Regions from separate parts of the Streptomyces sp. NPDC048560 genome, predicted to be linked through region 1. Evidence: riboswitches for the same ligand, from Rfam matches in the RefSeq annotation. Region 1 holds a riboswitch; each other region holds the start of a gene.

Evidence for each region. Region 1 has a riboswitch for cyclic di-AMP ahead of AB0C82_RS09600 (M23 family metallopeptidase). Riboswitches for the same ligand answer to the same signal wherever they lie in the genome.
Region 2: it holds a riboswitch for cyclic di-AMP, as region 1 does, so the genes downstream of both, AB0C82_RS26570 (C40 family peptidase) here and AB0C82_RS09600 (M23 family metallopeptidase) in region 1, are expected to answer to the same signal.
Region 3: it holds a riboswitch for cyclic di-AMP, as region 1 does, so the genes downstream of both, AB0C82_RS20780 (transglycosylase family protein) here and AB0C82_RS09600 (M23 family metallopeptidase) in region 1, are expected to answer to the same signal.

Annotation. Positions count from the first base shown of each region.
Region 1 covers NZ_JBEZIJ010000002.1:633,763-639,810, reverse strand. Annotated here, with positions in the region: gene AB0C82_RS09610 (pitrilysin family protein) at 1-294, shown strand, start outside; gene AB0C82_RS09605 (pitrilysin family protein) at 321-1,703, shown strand; cyclic di-AMP (ydaO/yuaA leader) riboswitch at 1,925-2,092, shown strand; gene AB0C82_RS09600 (M23 family metallopeptidase) at 2,106-2,921, shown strand; gene AB0C82_RS09595 (GntR family transcriptional regulator) at 3,142-3,855, shown strand; gene AB0C82_RS09590 (HPr family phosphocarrier protein) at 4,017-4,298, opposite strand; gene AB0C82_RS09585 (GNAT family N-acetyltransferase) at 4,460-6,048, shown strand, end outside.
Region 2 covers NZ_JBEZIJ010000010.1:280,520-286,567, reverse strand. Annotated here, with positions in the region: gene AB0C82_RS26580 (ATP-dependent Clp protease proteolytic subunit) at 40-675, shown strand; gene AB0C82_RS26575 (hypothetical protein) at 683-991, shown strand; cyclic di-AMP (ydaO/yuaA leader) riboswitch at 1,362-1,545, shown strand; gene AB0C82_RS26570 (C40 family peptidase) at 1,549-2,019, shown strand; gene AB0C82_RS26565 (LysE family translocator) at 2,037-2,678, opposite strand; gene AB0C82_RS26560 (LysR family transcriptional regulator) at 2,751-3,665, shown strand; gene AB0C82_RS26555 (ATP-binding protein) at 3,853-4,284, opposite strand; gene AB0C82_RS26550 (8-amino-7-oxononanoate synthase) at 4,486-5,646, opposite strand; gene bioB (biotin synthase BioB) at 5,790-6,048, shown strand, end outside.
Region 3 covers NZ_JBEZIJ010000007.1:343,548-349,595, forward strand. Annotated here, with positions in the region: gene AB0C82_RS20770 (cytochrome P450) at 1-360, shown strand, start outside; gene AB0C82_RS20775 (transglycosylase family protein) at 468-1,445, shown strand; cyclic di-AMP (ydaO/yuaA leader) riboswitch at 1,736-1,907, shown strand; gene AB0C82_RS20780 (transglycosylase family protein) at 1,911-2,612, shown strand; gene eno (phosphopyruvate hydratase) at 2,958-4,238, shown strand; gene AB0C82_RS20790 (septum formation initiator family protein) at 4,363-4,833, shown strand; gene AB0C82_RS20795 (DUF501 domain-containing protein) at 4,912-5,442, shown strand; gene AB0C82_RS20800 (Ppx/GppA phosphatase family protein) at 5,564-6,048, shown strand, end outside.

The sequences.
Region 1 (6,048 bases):
CAGGCGCAGTTGGAGCGCGAGTGGCTGGACCGGCTCGGCACGGTCGAGGGCCGCGCCGACGAACTGTGCCGGTACGCCGTGCTGTTCGGTGACCCGCAGCTGGCCCTGACGGCCGTGCAGCGGGTGCTCGACGTCACGGCGGAGGAGGTCCAGGCTGCCGCCAAGGCACGCCTGCGCCCCGACAACCGCGCGGTCCTGGTCTACGAGCCGGTCGAGGCGCCGGCAGACGCCGGTGCCGAAGCAGACGACGCCGCCGAAGCCGGCACCGACACGCACGAAGGGGCCGAGCAGTGAGCGACGCCGCTGTGACTGGAGTAGCGATGGAGTACCACCCGCAGCCGACCGCGGGCGTGGCCAGGCCCTGGGCCTTCCCCGCACCCGAGCGTGGCGCCCTGCCCAACGGCCTCACGGTGCTGCGCTGCCACCGCCCTGGCCAGCAGGTGGTCGCGGTGGAGATCTTCCTGGACGCTCCGCTGGACGCGGAGCCCGAGGGCCTCGACGGCGTGGCGACGATCATGTCCCGCGCGCTGTCCGAGGGCACGGACAAGCGTTCCGCCGAGGAGTTCGCCGCCGAGCTGGAGCGCTGCGGCGCGACGCTCGACGCACACGCCGACCACCCCGGCGTCCGGGTCTCCCTGGAGGTCCCGGTCTCCCGGCTGACCAAGGCGCTCGGACTGATCGCCGAAGCGCTGCGGGCGCCCGCGTTCTCCGAGAGCGAGATCGAGCGCCTCGTGGGCAACCGCCTCGACGAGATCCCGCACGAGCAGGCCAACCCGGCCCGCAAGGCGGCCAAGCAGCTCTCCAAGGAGCTCTTCCCGGCCACGGCGCGCATGTCGCGTCCGCGGCAGGGCACCGAGGAGACGGTGGCGCGTATCGACGCCGCGGCCGTGCGCGCCTTCTACGACGCGCACGTCCGTCCGTCCACCGCGACTCTGGTCATCGTCGGTGACCTGACCGGTGTCGACGTGGACGCGCTCCTCGCCGAGACCGTCGGTGACTGGTCGGGCAACTCCGCCGAGCCCCGCCCGGTCCCGCCCATCACCGCGGACGACCGCGGCCGTGTGGTGATCGTGGACCGTCCCGGCGCGGTGCAGACGCAGCTGCTGATCGGCCGCATCGGCGCCGACCGGCACGACAGTGTCTGGCCCGCCCAGGTCCTCGGCACGTACTGCCTCGGCGGAACCCTCACCTCGCGTCTGGACCGCGTCCTGCGCGAGGAGAAGGGCTACACCTACGGCGTACGCGCCTTCGGGCAGGTGCTGCGTTCCACCGGCCCGGGTTCCCCCTCGGGGCGCACCGGGGCGGCGATGCTCGCCATCAGCGGCTCGGTGGACACGGAGTCCACGGGGCCCGCGCTGGACGACCTCTGGAAGGTCCTGCGGACCCTGGCGGCCGAGGGGCTGACCGACGCGGAGCGCGAGACGGCCGTGCAGAACCTCGTGGGCGTCGCCCCGCTGAAGTTCGAGACGGCGGCCTCCGTGGCGGGCACCCTCGCCGACCAGGTCGAGCAGCACCTCCCGGACGACTACCAGGCCCAGCTGTACGCGCGCCTGGCCGAGACCGGCACGGTCGAGGCGACGGCCGCGGTGGTCAACGCGTTCCCGGTGGACCGCCTGGTCACGGTGCTCGTCGGCGACGCCTCCCAGATCGCGGAGCCTGTCCGCGCACTGGGAATCGGGGAGGTGTCGGTCGTCAGCGGCTGACGACCGGTCCGCCATCCGACGTACACACAAAAGAGCACAAAAGGGACCCCGATGGGCAACTCGCCCTCGGGGTCCCGTCTTTTTGTCCGTCTTTGATGGGGAGACCGCCTATCTGCCCTGTGGGATGTACTACAAATCAGCCTGTCCGTTTGGTGATTGAAAGTGGCCCCGTTTAGCGTCGGCTCGGCTGTCCGTCATGTGTATGCCGCACCCGTGGCGCCGGGCAGCCATCGCCGAGTCCCCGTCAGGCGCGAGCCTGGGGAGCCGGGGACCCACGAAGTCCCTGGGGTGAATCGGACGTCCGCGCTCCTTCGGGGGTGCGGGGGCCCGTAGGAGACCTTCCTGCTCCGAACCCGTCAGCTAACCCGGTAGGCGAGAAGGAAGGAAAGGATCAGCCCCTCAATGGCGTTCACCCGTGCCACCGGGAAGCACCGTGCCCCGAGCCGTCTGACGCGCAGGAGCGCTCATGTCGCCGGCATCGCGGCTCTGGCCACCACAGGCGTCATCGGCGGGATGGCCTCCCCGGCCCTCGCGGCCGACGAGGCCCGTACCGTCAGCGACACCGGCCTGACCCAGGTCATCGCCATCGAAGGCACCCTCGCCGACCAGATCGCCGCCCAGGCGAAGGCCCAGGAGCAGCAGGCCGAGGCCGCCGCGAAGGCCAAGGCGAAGGCTGTCGCCGAGGCCAAGGCCAAGGCGGAGGCCAGGGCGAAGGCGAAGGCCGAGGCCGAGCGCAAGGCGAAGGCCCGTGCCGCCGAGATCCGCGAGGCCGAGGCCCGCGCCGCCCGAGCGGCCGAGCGCAAGCGTCTGACCTCCTTCCACCTTCCGGTCGCCGGTTCCTACGTCACCACCGGCTACAAGTCCGGCGGCGCGCTCTGGTCCTCCGGCAGCCACTCGGGTGTCGACTTCCGCGCCGCGTCCGGCTCCTCCGTCGTCGCCGTCGGCGCCGGCACGGTCGTCGAGGCCGGCTGGGGCGGGGCCTACGGCAACAACATCGTGCTCCGGATGACGGACGGCACGTACACCCAGTACGGCCACCTCTCCTCGATCGGCGTCTCCGTCGGCCAGAGCGTCACCTCGGGGCAGCAGATAGGCATCTCCGGCTCGACCGGCAACTCCACCGGGCCGCACCTCCACTTCGAGGCCCGGACCACCCCCGAGTACGGCTCCGACATGGACCCCGTCGCGTACCTGCGCTCGCACGGGGTGAACGTCTGACCCGCACTCCGCTCCGCAGTGCTTCCCGAAGGCCCCGGCTTCCCGCCGGGGCCTTCGGCGTATCGCCCGGGGCTCTCCAGCCTCTCCGCCGAAGCCTTCCGTGGCCAGAAGATATCCCCGGCTTCCGCTCTGCCGTCGGAAATTCGGCCTCATTGCAATAGAGTCACAGAACAGGCGTCGATCGGCCGCGTTTCGCGGGGATTAAGGCGGAGGTTCGGACATGCGCATTCCCGCGCATTCGGTATGCACGGCAATCCGTGACGACATCGTCTCCGGTGTCTTCGATCGCGGCAGCCGCCTCACCGAGGAGTTGCTCGCGCGTCGTTACGGGGTTTCGCGCGTCCCGGTGCGCGAAGCCCTGCGCACACTCGAGTCGGAGGGGTTCGTCGTCACGCGCCGCCATGCCGGCGCGTGCGTGGCCGAGCCCACCGAGCAGGAGGCCGCCGATCTCCTGGAGGTCCGGATGCTGCTGGAGCCGCTCGGTGCGGCGCGGGCCGCCCAGCGGCGCACCGAGGCGCACCTCAAGGTGCTCCGAGGCCTGGTCAGGCTGGGGCAGGAGCGGGTTCGGCGGGGCGAGGGCGAGGATCTGCGCTCCCTGGGGGGCTGGTTCCACGAGACGCTCGCGCAGGCCTCGGGCAGCCCCGGCCTCATCGCGCTGCTCACCCAGCTCCGGCACAAGATCGCCTGGATGTACGCGGTCGAGCAGCCCGTACGCCCCGCGGAGTCCTGGGCCGAGCACGGTGCGATCGTGGACGCGGTCGCCCGCGGTGACGCCGACCGGGCCAGGGCGCTGGCGGTCCAGCACGCCGAGCGGGCGATCGCGGCGCACCGGCTGCGCCGTCCGGACCGGCCCGGCCACCAGGGGCGCGGAGCGGTGCAGTCCCGGGTGAGCACTTCGCAACATGCCGTAAACATCGCGGGCGTCCGTCATTAACAATTGCGCCGTATACAAAGAAGGCAATTGTGCGCAGGGCTTTCTTTGTGCTGCCCGAATTCGAGCCTTCGATGTCTTTTCGGAAACGAAAAAGTCGCGGCACCCGTTCAGGGGTGCCGCGACTGAGTCGCAGAATTAATTCCGGCTGAATCCGGCTGGAATCAGACCGTCTCCGGGAGCTCCTCGAGCCCCTCGGCGACGAGCTTGGCCAGACGGTCCAGGGCGACCTCGGCGTTGTCCGCCTCGGACGCGAGCACGATCTCCTCGCCCCCGGTGGCGCCCAGGCCCAGCACCGCGAGCATCGACGCGGCGTTCACCGGGTTGCCGTCGGCCCTGGCGATCGTCACGGGGACGCCGGAGGCCGTGGCGGCACGGACGAAGATGGAAGCGGGGCGGGCGTGCAGGCCCTCGGCCCAACCGACGTTGACGCGGCGCTCAGCCATGGTTCTGCCCTTCACGAATCAATGGTTGTCTAGACCAGTCTCTCATGCAGTGCGCACTGCTGTGCCCTGTCCCGGGCCGGTCCCGGCGGCCGGTGGGGCACCCTCAGACTGCCCCGGCCCCGATCCCTCCGCGACCGGTGCGTCCGCCGTAGGCTTTGCCCATGCAGCCCACGCCGGAGCAGAGTCCGCATCACGCGTACCCCGACCACTGGGAGGCGGACGTGGTCCTGCGCGACGGTGGCACCGCGCGCATCAGGCCGATCACGACCGACGACGCCGAGCGGCTGGTCAGCTTCTACGAGCAGGTCTCCGACGAGTCGAAGTACTACCGCTTCTTCGCCCCGTATCCGCGTCTCTCCGCCAAGGACGTGCACCGCTTCACCCATCACGACTACGTCGACCGGGTCGGACTCGCCGTCACGACCGGCGACGAGTTCATCGCCACCGTGCGCTTCGACCGCATCGACGCACAGGGCAGGCCCGCGCCCGCACCCGCCGACGAGGCCGAGGTCGCCTTCCTCGTCCAGGACGCCCACCAGGGCCGCGGAGTGGCATCCGCACTCCTCGAACACATCGCCGCCGTCGCACGCGAGCGGGGCATCCGCCGCTTCGCCGCCGAGGTGCTGCCCGCCAACAACAAGATGATCAAGGTGTTCCGGGACGCCGGCTACACCCAGCAGCGCAGCTTCGAGGACGGCTCCGTCCATCTCACGCTCGACCTGGAACCCACCGCCGAATCCCTCGCCGTCCAGCGCGGCCGCGAGCAGCGCGCCGAGTCGCGATCGGTGCAGCGGCTCCTCGCCCCCGGTTCCGTCGCCGTCGTCGGCACCGGCCGCACCCCCGGCGGGGTCGGGCGCACCGTGCTGCGCAACCTCCTCGGTTCCGGCTACACCGGACGTACGTACGCCGTGAACCGGGCCTTCGGCGCCGACCTGACGGAGATCGACGGGGTCCCCGCGCACCGGTCCGTCGGCGAGATCCACGAGCAGGTCGACCTCGCCGTCCTCGCCGTGCCGGCCCACCGGGTGCCCGAGGCCGTCGCCGACTGCGGTGAGCACGGTGTGCGGGGCCTCGTCGTCCTCTCCGCCGGATACGCCGAGAGGGGGGCCGAAGGGCTTGAGAGGCAGCGCGAACTCGTCCGCCAGGCACGCTCGTACGGCATGAGGATCATCGGCCCGAACGCCTTCGGCATCATCAACACCTCCGAGGCCGTCCGGCTGAACGCCTCCCTCGCCCCCGAGTCGCCCGCACCCGGCCGCATCGGGCTCTTCACCCAGTCGGGCGCCATCGGTATCGCACTGCTCTCCGGACTCCACCGGCGCGGCGCGGGCCTGTCCACGTTCATCTCGGCGGGCAACCGGGCCGACGTCTCAGGCAACGACTTCCTCCAGTACTGGTACGAGGACCAGGACACCGATGTCGCCCTCCTATACCTCGAATCACTGGGAAACCCACGCAAGTTCACCCGCCTCGCCCGGCGGACCGCGGCCGTGAAGCCGGTCGTCGTGGTGAAGGGCGCCCGGCACAGCGGTACCAACCCGCCGGGCCACGCCGTGCCCGTCAGCCGGATCCCCGACGCCACCGTCTCGGCGCTGATGCGGCAGGCGGGAGTGATCCGCGTCGACACGGTGACGGAGATGGTCGACGCGGGCCTGCTCCTCGCCGGCCAACCGCTCCCGTCCGGCCCCCGGGTGGCGATCCTGGGCAACTCTGAGTCGCTGGGCCTGCTCACGTACGACGCCTGCCTCGC
Region 2 (6,048 bases), on a different contig from region 1:
TACGTCCTGTACATTTTTTACAAGGAGAGGGACCGAGCCATGATCCGCCCCGCCGCCCGTTACGTACTGCCGGAGTTCACCGAGCGCACCGCGACCGGGACCCGCACCCTCGACCCGTACTCGAAGCTCCTGTCCGAGCGGATCGTCTTCCTGGGAACGGCCGTGGACGACACCGCGACGACCGACCTCATCGCCCAGTTCATGTACCTGGAGCATGCGGAGCCCGACCGGCCGATCTCGCTGTACATCAACTCGCCCGGCGGAGCGTTCACCGCCATGGCCGCGATCTACGACACGATGCAGTACCTCACCTGCGAGGTGGAGACCTTCTGCCTCGGCCAGGCCGGCTCCTCCGCGGCCGTCCTGCTCGCGGCCGGCGCCCCGGGCCGGCGACATGCCCTGCCCGGCGCCCGGGTAGTCATCCAGCAGCCCTCCCTGCCCGAGCCGGTGCGGGGGCAGCCGTCCGATCTGGAGATCGAGGCACGGGAGTTGATGCGTGAGCGCGAGATGCTCACGCGGATGCTGGTCCGGCACACCGGCCGGTCCGTGGAGCAGGTCGGCGCCGACCTCGACCGGGACACCTTCCTCGACGCCGCGGCCGCCAAGGCGTACGGGGTGGTGGACCACGTCATGGAGAACCGCAGCCCGTCCCAGCCGCCGCACACCGCGAGGTGAACCGCCCATGCGCCCACCGGAGTTCCCGCCGCTCCCCGCACTGACCCGTGCCGAGGGGGAGTTCATCGACTGCTACCTGGAAGTGCTCGACCAGGTGGGCCGGATCAACCCGGCCCGCGGCAGTGACACCTACAGCGCCCTCCGGGCGGCGCAGGCACTGGCGTCCCGGGCGGCAGCGCTGCGGGACGCCCTCGCCTCCATGCACGAACGGGGCGAGACGCAGATCCACGCGGGCACCCTGGCGCGGGCGCTGCGGGTGCTCGACGGGGAACGCCGCGCCGCGCGCGTCACCGTGCCCCCCGTCGGCACGAGTTGATCAATCGCTGAGCCACCCGCCTTCCGGCCTCCTCCAGGACTTCCCGAGCGCCCTGCGGCGACACCGTGCGACACGCCCGGTGCCCAGACCGAATTGCCTCGCTCGTTCGGCGTAGGCCGTCACTCTCACGAGGGACGGCTCAACTTGCGCAACCTGCCTGGACTGTGAGCGGAATTCAGCGCTCCGCCGCTGGTACGAGGCCGGTCGGGCACTCCGTCACCCGTCTCGAATCCACCCTGTCCACCCGAATGGATCAGTCGTGACGAGCCTCACATAACACCGTTTCAGCTCGGAAAACAGGCACCGGGTGAGTCAAGATCCCTGGGACGACAAGCCCCCGCCACCGCGGCGGGGCGGTCCGGGCGGACGCCGAGTCCTGCCGCTGTCCGGATGACTGGTCGACAGGAGTGGATCGGCAGGAGTGGAGGACCCGAGCACAACGGGCCGACCGGGAAACCGGCCGTCCCTCGGGGTGAAGCCGCCGCGTGCGGCCGGGCAACTTCGCCAGCCCGAACCCGACAGGTCATCCTTCACAGGCGGCTGACGAAGGGTTGCGCATGTCTGCGCAGGTTCATGTCCCGTCACTTCTCGCCCGGGCCGGTACGGCCTCGGTCCTCACTCTCGCGATCGGCACCACCATGCTGGCCCCGGGCGTCGTGAACGACGCCGAGGCCGCGACCCACTCGACGAAGGCGCTCAGCATCGCCGCCTCGAAGAAGGGCTCGCCCTACAAGTACGGCGCCGCCGGCCCCCGCCGTTTCGACTGTTCGGGGCTCACGCTGTACGCGTTCAAGAGGGTGGGCAAGAAGCTCCCCCGCACGGCTCAGCAGCAGTACAACAAGACCCGGCACATCGCCTCGTCGCAGCGACAGCGCGGCGATCTGGTCTTCTTCCATTTCGGCCGGAGCGTCTACCACGTGGGCATCTACGCCGGCCACGGCCGGATCTGGCACTCCCCGAAGTCCGGGTCCGTCGTGCGCCTGGAGCGGATCTGGTCCAAGAGCGTCTGGTACGGGCGGGTGCGATGACCGGCGCCCCCGCTGCCTCAGTGCAGCAGGGGGCCGCCCACCAGCACGAGCCCGAGCGCGGTGAGCGCCGCGCCGCTGCCGCCCTCGATCGCCCTGGCGGTACGCGGCCGGCGCAGCCACCGGCCGAGCCGGTCCACGAGCAGGGCCACGGCCGGGAACCAGATCAGCGCCAGCAGCACCACGACCGCGGCGAGCAGCAGCGTCCTCGGCAGCGGCGGCTGCCCGTCCGGCACGAACTGGGGCAGCAGGCTGAGGAAGAGCACCGGCGCCTTGGGATTCAGGGCGTTGGTCAGGAAACCCTGCCGCAACGAGGGCCCGAGTGCTTCGGCCGCCCTTCCAGGTGCCGCGTCCGCGTCCGCCCCGGCCCCCGCCGGGGGCCGCCGCAGCGCGTACAGCGCGCTGAGTCCGAGGTAGAGCACGTACGCGCCGCCGAGCAGCTGGACGGTGCGGAAGAGCACGGGCATCGTCACCAGCACGGCGGCGAGGCCCGCCACGGCGAGCGCGGTGTGGACGAGCAACCCTGCGGCGACGCCCACCGCTGCGGCCACCCCGGCCCGGCGCGAGTCCAGGGCATTGCGTACGACCACGGTGAAGTCGGCACCCGGCAGCGCCACCATCGCGGCGGCCACCCCGGTGAAGGCCAGCAGTTGTGCATCCATGGGTACACCATGGACCGGACGGGCCTTTAGCATGTACTTGCAATCTCCTGGGTCTGCCAAAAGGAACGCTTAATGTACGACCCGACGCGCCTGTCGGCGCTGGTGGCGGTCGCCGAGTCCGGGTCGATCACGCGCGCCGCGGCCCGCCTCGGATACACGGCCCCGGCGCTCTCCCAGCAGCTGGCGAAACTGGAGCGGGAAGCGGGCGCGGAGCTGTTGGTGCGCCACCACCGCGGAGCACGGCTCACGGCGGCCGGGGAACTGCTGGCCGGCCGGGCCAGGCGGGTGCTGGACGAGATGGACCAGGCCCGGCACGAGCTGGCGAGGCTCGCCGGGCTGTCGGGCGGCCGGCTGCGCGTCGCCACCTTCACCACGGCCGGGATCCATCTGCTGCCTCCGGTGCTGAGCGCGTTCCGGCGCGCCCATCCGGACGTCGAGCTGACCGTCACCGACCTGGAGCCGCCCGACGGGGTCGCCGCCGTCGCCGCGGGGGAGGTCGATCTGGCGCTGACCCACGCGTACGAACCGGCGGTCGCCGATCCGCCACCCGCGGGGGTGGTCGTCGAGCCGCTGCTGGTCGAAGAGCTCGTGCTGGTCACCGCCGTCGGGCAGGTCCTCTCGGAGGGCACGGGGCGGCTGCCGGTCACCGAGCTCGCCGGCCGTCCCCTGATCAGCAGTGCGCCGACGCATCCGCCCCGGCGCGGGGTGGAGAGCGCCCTGGCCGAGGCGGGGGCGACCCCGGCCGTGGTCTGCGAGTCCCCCGGCTACGCACTGGTGTGTGCGCTGGTGAGCGCCGGCCTCGGCGCGGCCGTGGTGCCGGAGATGGTCGCCGCGATGTCTCCGACGCCACTCGCGGTGCGGCGGCTCGACCCCGCCGGTTTCCGGCGGACCATTTCGGTCGTTCATCGGGGCGACCGTGCGACGGCGGCGGCAGCGACCCTCACGGCTCTGCTGCGCAGCGGCTTCGGCCGCGCCGCACCGGCGTGACGACGACCGCTTCGGCCGGGCCGCGACGGAGGGGAACGGACCCCGTGCATCCGCGTCGTGACGACGCCCTTTTCGTCCGAGCCGCGACGGCGCGAGGACGGACCCGTGCGGGCGGGGCGCCACTGCGTCGCCCGGAACCCCTACGGACGTGCCGCCAGGGCGTGCTGACGGACCGTTTCGCCCGAGGTCAGCTCTGGACCGGTGCGGTCCAGGGAAGCGCGATCGAGACCGTCTTGCCCCCGTCGGCGGTGGGGCTGATCGTGAGCCGCCCGCCGCACTCCTTGGCCAGACAACGGATGATGACCATGCCGCGTCCGTTGTCCTGCTGAACAGCGGCGGGCAGCCGCCGCGGCCAGCGTGGGTGACTGTCCGTCACCCCCAGAAACAGCTCCTCGTCCCGGTCCAGCCGGAGGTCCACGGTGAAGGTGGGCGACTGGCCGAAGGTGTGCTGGACGGCGTTGGTGGCCAGTTCGGAGACGATCAGACGGATGCTGTCGGCGATGTCGGTGTCGTCCGGGAGGCCCCACTCGCCGAGTACCCGGGCCACGTACTTCCGCGCCGAGGAGACCGAGACCGGATCGCTCGGCAGAGTGACGGATGCTTCTTGCTGGTCTGCCATGGCGGCGCCGTCCCTTCCCGGCCCGGCCGATCCGAGATCGGCCGGGGTTGTGCTTCGCGCCAGATTGACACCGATGCTGCCCTCTGTAACGACCATGCACCAAGATATGTATATATCTGTCGCCCAAAGCGGTGAACTCTGCCACGGAAGACTGGATTTGGGCTGTACCCCGGAACCTGCGACGGCTGACCGCGTTGCGCCTCAGCCGGCCTGGGCCGACGCGCCTTCGGGAGCGGTCCTGAGGATCGTGGCCACGGCGCCCGAGATCTGTTCCGGCGTCAGGTCCGCGCGGGCGGTGAGCCGCAGCCGCGAGATCCCGTCCGGTACCGACGGCGGCCGGAAACAGCCGACCGCGATGCCCGCCGCGCGGCAGTCGGCCGCCCAGCGCACCGCCGTGTCCGCGGACGGTGCCCGCACGGCGACCACCGCCGCGTCGGGGCGTGCCACCGTGAGACCGGCCGCTGTCAGCTGTTCGTACAGGGCTGTGGCCACCCCACGGGCCTGCCCCGCCCTCTCCGGTTCACGCCGGAGCAGGCCCAGGGCAGCGAGCGCCCCTCCGGCGGCCGCCGGGGCGAGCCCGGTGTCGAAGATGAACGTGCGGGCGGTGTTGACCAGGTGCTCGATCACCCGGGCCGGCCCGAGGACCGCCCCGCCCTGGCTGCCCAGCGACTTGGACAGGGTGAGTGTGGCGACGATCCCCTCCCCGCCGGCGAGCCCCACGGCGGCGAGCGCGCCGCGCCCGCCCTCCCCGACTACGCCCAGCCCGTGCGCGTCGTCCACCAGCAGTGCGGCGCCGCCGGCCCGGCAGGCGTCGGCGAGCTCCGTCAGCGGCGCGGCGTCGCCGTCCACCGAGAAGACCGAGTCCGTCACGGCGAGGGCCCGCCCGTCGTGGGCGTGCAGCGCCTTGCGCACGGCGTCGGGATCCGCGTGCGGCACCACGGCCGTCGCCGCCCGGGAGAGCCGGCACCCGTCGACGATCGAGGCGTGGTTGCCCGCGTCCGAGACGATCAGGGAGCCGGGGCCCGAGAGCGCGGTGAGGGCGGCGAGGTTGGCCGCGTAACCGGAGGAGAACACCAGGGCCGCCTCGAAACCGCAGAAGGCGGCCAGTTCGCGTTCGAGCTCGGCGTGCAGGGCGGTGGACCCGGTGACGAGTCGCGAGCCGGTGGCACCGGCGCCCCACCGGCGTGCCGCGTCGGCGGCCGCGGTGGTGACCTCCGGGTGCCGGGTGAGGCCCAGATAGTCGTTGCTCGCGAGGTCCAGCAGTTCCGTTTCGGCGGATCGCGGCCGCAGCGTGCGGACGAGTCCGGCAGCGGTACGGCGGCGGGCCTCGTCGTCGATCCAGTCGAACGGGGCGAAGGACATGGCGTGGTCCCTTTTGTAGGCAGCTCACAGACCTTAGCCGCGAGCGCAGCGGGTCAGGATGTGGCAATACCCACACCCTTCTCCGTCTCTTCTGTCTGGTTCCTCCTTGGCCGATGACCGTGCCGTACGTAAGGATCAGCGCCATGGACCTGCTGAACACGCTGGTGGACAAGGGGCTGCGGCGCGAACTGCCGACCCGCGAAGAAGCGCTCGCCGTGCTGGCGACCTCCGACGACGAACTGCTCGACGTGGTGGCCGCCGCCGGCCGGGTACGCCGCCAGTGGTTCGGGCGTCGGGTGAAACTCAACTATCTGGTCAACCTCAAGTCCGGGCTCTGCCCCGAGGACTGCTCGTACTGCTCGCAGCGGCTCGGGTCGAAGGCGGAGATCCTCAAGTACACGT
Region 3 (6,048 bases), on a different contig from region 1:
GTCACGCTCGGCGGGCAGGAGATCGCCGCCGGGGACCCCGTGCTCGTGGTCCTCGCCGCCGCCGACCGGGACCCGGAACGATTCCGCGATGCGGACACTCTGAACCTCGCACGGAGTGACAATCAGCACCTCGGATACGGGCACGGCATCCACTACTGCCTGGGGGCACCGCTCGCCAGGCTGGAGGGACAGACCGCGCTGGCAACGCTGTTGAAGCGGCTGCCTGACCTGCGGCTCGCTGCGGATCCTGCCGATTTGCGGTGGCGCGGCGGGCTCATCATGCGCGGACTGCGCACCCTTCCGGTGGAGTTCGCCCCGGGATCGCCGGCCGCGCAAGGTGACGCTCTGTCAACTCTGTGACTTTTACGTGATCTCCGCTGCATCGACTTGTGACACACGTTCGAGTCCCGCTAAGTTCACCGTTCACCACAGCAGTCACATGTTTCAGTCACACGGAAGGCATTCCCATGGGCTCCGCGAACGGCAGACACCGCCGCCCTCGCCAGGCACCCGCCATCGTCGTCGCCGCAGGCGTGACGGGATCGGCCATCGCCATTCCGCTGCTCGGCGCGACCGGTGCGCACGCCGCTGACGCCTCGACCTGGGACCGGGTCGCCGAGTGCGAGAGCGGCGGCATGTGGAGCGCGGACCTGGGCAACGGCTTCTACGGTGGCCTCCAGTTCTCCCAGGACACCTGGTCGGCGTACGGCGGCCCGGCGTACGCGCCCCGCGCCGACCTCGCCAGCCGCTCGCAGCAGATCTCCGTGGCGGAGAAGGTCCTGGCGGACCAGGGTCCGCAGGCCTGGCCGAGCTGCGCGGTGATCTCAGGGCTCGCGCCTGACGGGTCGCTGCCGGGTGTCGACCCGGGCGACAGCCCCTCCGCCGGCCTGACGGACGGGCTCTTCCCGTCCGACGACGCGGCCGGCACCTCGTCGGACAGTGCGACGAAGAAGGCGAACAAGAAGGGCGATTCGGCCAAGTCCGGCGAGTCGGGCGCGGCGAGCGAGTCCGACAAGAACGGCGAGACCGGCGATTCGCCCGGCTCCGAGGACTCCGGCACGACGGCCCCGCCCACCACCACACCGGCCCCCGAGGCGTCCGAGGCTCCGGCCGACGCGGACCAGGGCGGCGGCAAGCACCGCGGCGCACCGGCGCCCGAGGCGAGCCAGGAGACGGGCCGGGACGGGCGCGACTCCGGACGTCACGCCTCGCGTGGGGACGGCCAGGCCCGCGACGCGGGTGCGCCGAGCGCCGACGGCGAGTACACCGTCCGGCCCGGCGACAACCTCTGGGCGATTGCTGACGCACAGAAGGTTCCCGGCGGCTGGACCGAGCTGTACGAGACCAACAAGAGCGAGCTGGGCTCCGACCCGGACCTGATCCTCCCCGGCCAGAGCCTCGATCTGGGGCCGCTGGACGCCGCGGAGGGCTCCGAGAGCAACTGATCCAATTCGGGAAAACGCCCCAAATTCAGGGGTAGTTCAGAGGCCTATGTCCACTTATGCGTAAGTGAGACATGGGTCTCTTTGCTTCAACTGGCCTGGTGTGCCCGGGTGATGCGTCCGGGGCCGCTCCGACCTGCGGAAACGTTCTTTCCTCCAGGACGAGAAAAACCCGTATGGCCGGTATGTCCCTCTTTGAATGTCGGGGTTGCCTATGTTTACGGTCGGAACCGCTCGCACCGCGGGCCCCGTCGACCGTCACGCCGAATCCTGCCGTCGGTCGAAGGGAACAGACGCGTAAAGCGCCGTAGGCAGGAGCGGGGGACCCAGGTAAGCGCCGGGCCCGATCGTCGGGAGACGACTCAGGACCGGCTTGGGGTTAAGTCGCGTGCTAGGACATGCGACCGGGCAACTCACTTGGCCCGAACCCGACAGCTCACCTCGTAGGCGTCGGTGAGGAGAAGCTCCATGCTGTTTTCCAGCAAGGCCAAGCACCGCCGCCCGTCCAAGGCCGCCCGTGTCGCCACGCTCGCCGGTGTGGCCGGTGCCGCGATCGCCGTCCCGCTGATGGGCGCGACCAACGCCTCCGCCGCCTCCGTCGCCACGTGGGACGCCGTCGCGCAGTGCGAGTCCGGCGGGAACTGGTCCATCAACACCGGCAACGGCTACTACGGCGGTCTGCAGTTCTCGCAGTCCAGCTGGGCCGCCGCCGGCGGCACGCAGTACGCCGCGCGCGCCGACCTCGCCAGCAAGTCGCAGCAGATCGCCGCCGCCGAGAAGCTTCTCGACCTGCAGGGCCCGGGTGCCTGGGCCTGCGCCGGCGCCGGCAACCTGACCAACGACGGCGTGGACCCGGGTGTCGACACCGGCTCCACGGAGAGCGGCGCCGAGCAGGAGCCGCAGCAGCAGGCCCAGCCGGAGCGCAAGGCCGAGCAGCCCACCACGCGCAGCGAGCAGCGCACCGCGCCGAAGACCGTCACCACCCCGACCGGCGAGAAGGTTGCGAAGGGTGACGGCGAGTACAAGGTGAAGGCCGGCGACACCCTCAGCAAGATCGCCGAGAAGCAGGACGTCAAGGGCGGCTGGGAGAAGCTGTTCGACCTGAACGACGACATCGTCAAGGACGCCGACCTGATCTTCCCGGGTCAGCAGCTCCACCTGACGAAGTAGTACCTGGGACTCTCCTCCCGACCGGAGGGGGTGTCCGGCGGCATCCCTCCCGCTCAGCTCCCGGCCCGGTGCGCTCTCCCCCGTGCGCGCCGGGCCGGGTCTTTTCACCCGGTGGCGCCGGCCCGGGCACCGGCCGCTGACGCCCGAGTGTTCAAGTGTTGTAGTTACTGGGCAGTAATTTTCTGGAGCTTTGCCCGCGAATGCATACCCTTGGGTCCTTTTTCGTCCCAGGGGACGGGCGCCCGGCTGGCCGATGGAGCCCGGCCGGATAGGCTCATGCCGCAAGGCCACAGTGACCACGGTGACCCTGCACAACCAGTGTCATATCCCAGAAGGAGATGCCTCGTGCCGTCCATCGACGTCGTCGTAGCCAGGGAAATCCTCGACTCCCGGGGCAACCCCACGGTCGAGGTCGAGGTTGGCCTCGACGACGGCAGCACGGGACGTGCTGCTGTTCCGTCCGGCGCCTCCACCGGTGCGTTCGAGGCCATTGAGCTTCGCGACGGAGACCCCAACCGTTACATGGGCAAGGGCGTGGAGAAGGCCGTCCTCGCCGTCATCGAGCAGATCGGCCCGGAGCTCGTCGGGTACGACGCCACCGAGCAGCGCCTCATCGACCAGGCCATGTTCGACCTGGACGCCACCGAGAACAAGGGCTCGCTCGGCGCCAACGCCATCCTCGGCGTCTCGCTGGCCGTCGCGCACGCCGCCTCCGAGGCGTCCGACCTGCCGCTCTTCCGCTACCTCGGCGGCCCGAACGCGCACCTGCTGCCCGTTCCGATGATGAACATCCTGAACGGCGGCTCGCACGCCGACTCCAACGTGGACATCCAGGAGTTCATGATCGCGCCGATCGGCGCCGAGTCGTTCTCCGAGGCCCTGCGCTGGGGCGCGGAGGTCTACCACACGCTGAAGAAGGTCCTGAAGACCAAGGGCCTGTCCACCGGTCTCGGTGACGAGGGCGGCTTCGCCCCGAACCTGGAGTCCAACCGCGCCGCCCTGGACCTCATCGTCGAGGCCATCAAGGAGGCCGGTTACGTCCCCGGCCGCGACATCGGCCTCGCGCTCGACGTCGCCGCGTCCGAGTTCTACAAGGACGGCGTGTACGAGTTCGAGGGCAAGTCCCGCTCGGCCGCCGAGATGACCGAGTACTACGAGGAGCTCGTCTCCGCGTACCCGCTCATCTCCATCGAGGACCCGCTGTACGAGGACGACTGGGCCGGCTGGAAGGTCATCACCGACAAGCTCGGCTCCAAGGTGCAGATCGTCGGCGACGACCTCTTCGTCACCAACCCGGAGCGCCTGGCCCGCGGCATTGAGGAGGGCTCCGCGAACGCCCTGCTCGTGAAGGTCAACCAGATCGGTTCCCTGACCGAGACCCTGGACGCCGTCGAGATGGCCCAGCGCAACGGCTTCAAGTGCATGATGTCGCACCGTTCCGGCGAGACCGAGGACGTCACGATCGCCGACCTCGCCGTCGCCGTGAACTGCGGTCAGATCAAGACCGGCGCCCCGGCCCGTTCGGACCGTGTCGCCAAGTACAACCAGCTGCTGCGCATCGAGGAGATCCTCGACGACGCCGCGGTGTACGCGGGCCGCTCGGCGTTCCCCCGCTTCAAGGGCTGATCACCGGCTCCCGGGGCTGACCGCAGGCCCGTCGCGGGCCTTAAGTCACCAGCCTCCGTCCGTCCCCGCACTCGGTCCCGTACCGTGTGCGGGGACCGACGTGTGTAATGGGGAGGCGTGAGAGATGGCCGGGAAGGACCGCGACCGGTTCTCCACCGCGACCAGGCTGCGACTGCTCGGTGAGCAGACCGCGGCCCGCGTCTACCGGTCCCAGAACCGCCGCCAGGCCCGCCGCTCGCGGCTCACCGGGCGCGCCGCGTTCCTCGCCCTGGTCGTCTGCTCGCTCGTGGTCGCGCTCGCGTACCCGATGCGGCAGTACGTCTCCCAGCGCGACGAGATCGCCGACCAGGAGCGTCTCTCGCAGGAGGCGCTCCGGCGGACCGAGGAGCTGCGCGACGAGAAGGCGCGGCTCAAGGACGACGCCTACATCCGGCGGCTGGCGCGCGAGCACCTCCATTACGTACTTCCGGGGGAGACCGGCTACACCGTGGTCGACCCCGGCGCGGCCGAGGACCGCCGCGGGGAGCCGGGCACGACGGACCGCCCCTGGCACTCGAACCTCTGGGACGGCGTGGACACCGCCGACCGCGACTGACAGGCACCACCCGCAGCCCGCATGACCCGCACCACCCGCACCATCTGAGAAGCACCTTCGAGCAGAACCAAGGCAGGCATGGAAACCCCCCCTCCGCAGACCGAGTCCACCACGCCCACCGACGCGGACATCGCCGCGTTCCAGCAGCAGCTCGGGCGCCCGCCGCGCGGACTGCGTGCCATCGCGCACCGCTGCCCGTGCGGCAACCCGGACGTGGTCGAGACGCAGCCCCGTCTGGAGGACGGCACGCCGTTCCCGACGACCTTCTACCTGACCTGTCCGCGTGCCGCCTCCGCGATCGGCACGCTGGAGGCCAACGGGGTCATGAAGGAGATGACCGAGCGTCTGCAGACGGACCCTGAGCTCGCCGCCGCGTACCGCGTGGCGCACGAGGACTACATCGCCCGCCGTGACGCCATCGAGGTCCTGGAGGGCTTCCCGAGCGCGGGCGGTATGCCGGACCGCGTGAAGTGCCTGCACGTCCTGGTCGGCCACTCGCTGGCGGCCGGCCCCGGGGTGAACCCGCTGGGCGACGAGGCGATCGCGATGCTGCCGGAGTGGTGGGCGAAGGGGCCGTGCGTCTCGCCGTGCGGCGCCGACGGGTCCTGACCTCCCGCACACCCCTGGGCTCCGCCCCGGCCCCGGTCCTCGACAACTCCGAAGCCCCTGTGGCGCTTGAGGAACGGGGGCCGGGTGCCGGAGCACCCGCAACCACGACCACAGGAGCCCCATGACCCGCGTTGCCGCCATCGACTGCGGTACCAACTCCATCCGCCTGCTCGTCGCCGACGCCGACCCGGCCACGGGCGAGCTCACCGAGCTCGACCGCCGGATGCAGATCGTGCGCCTCGGCCAGGGCGTCGACCGGACCGGGCGGCTGGACCCCGAGGCGCTGGAGCGCACCTTCGGTGCCTGCCGCGAGTACGCCGCGGTCATTCAGGAACTGAAGGCCGAGCGGCTCCGCTTCGTCGCCACCTCGGCCTCGCGCGACGCGGAGAACAGCGACGAGTTCGTCCGCGGTGTCCTGGACATCCTGGGCGTGGAGCCCGAGGTCATCACCGGTGACCAGGAGGCGCAGCTCTCCTTCGACGGCGCCACCAAGGAGCTCGCGGGCAGCGACCACCTGCCGAAGCCGTATCTCGTTGTGGACATCGGCGGCGGCTCCACCGAGTTCGTGGTCGGCGACGACGAGGTCCGTGCGGCCCGTTCCGTGGA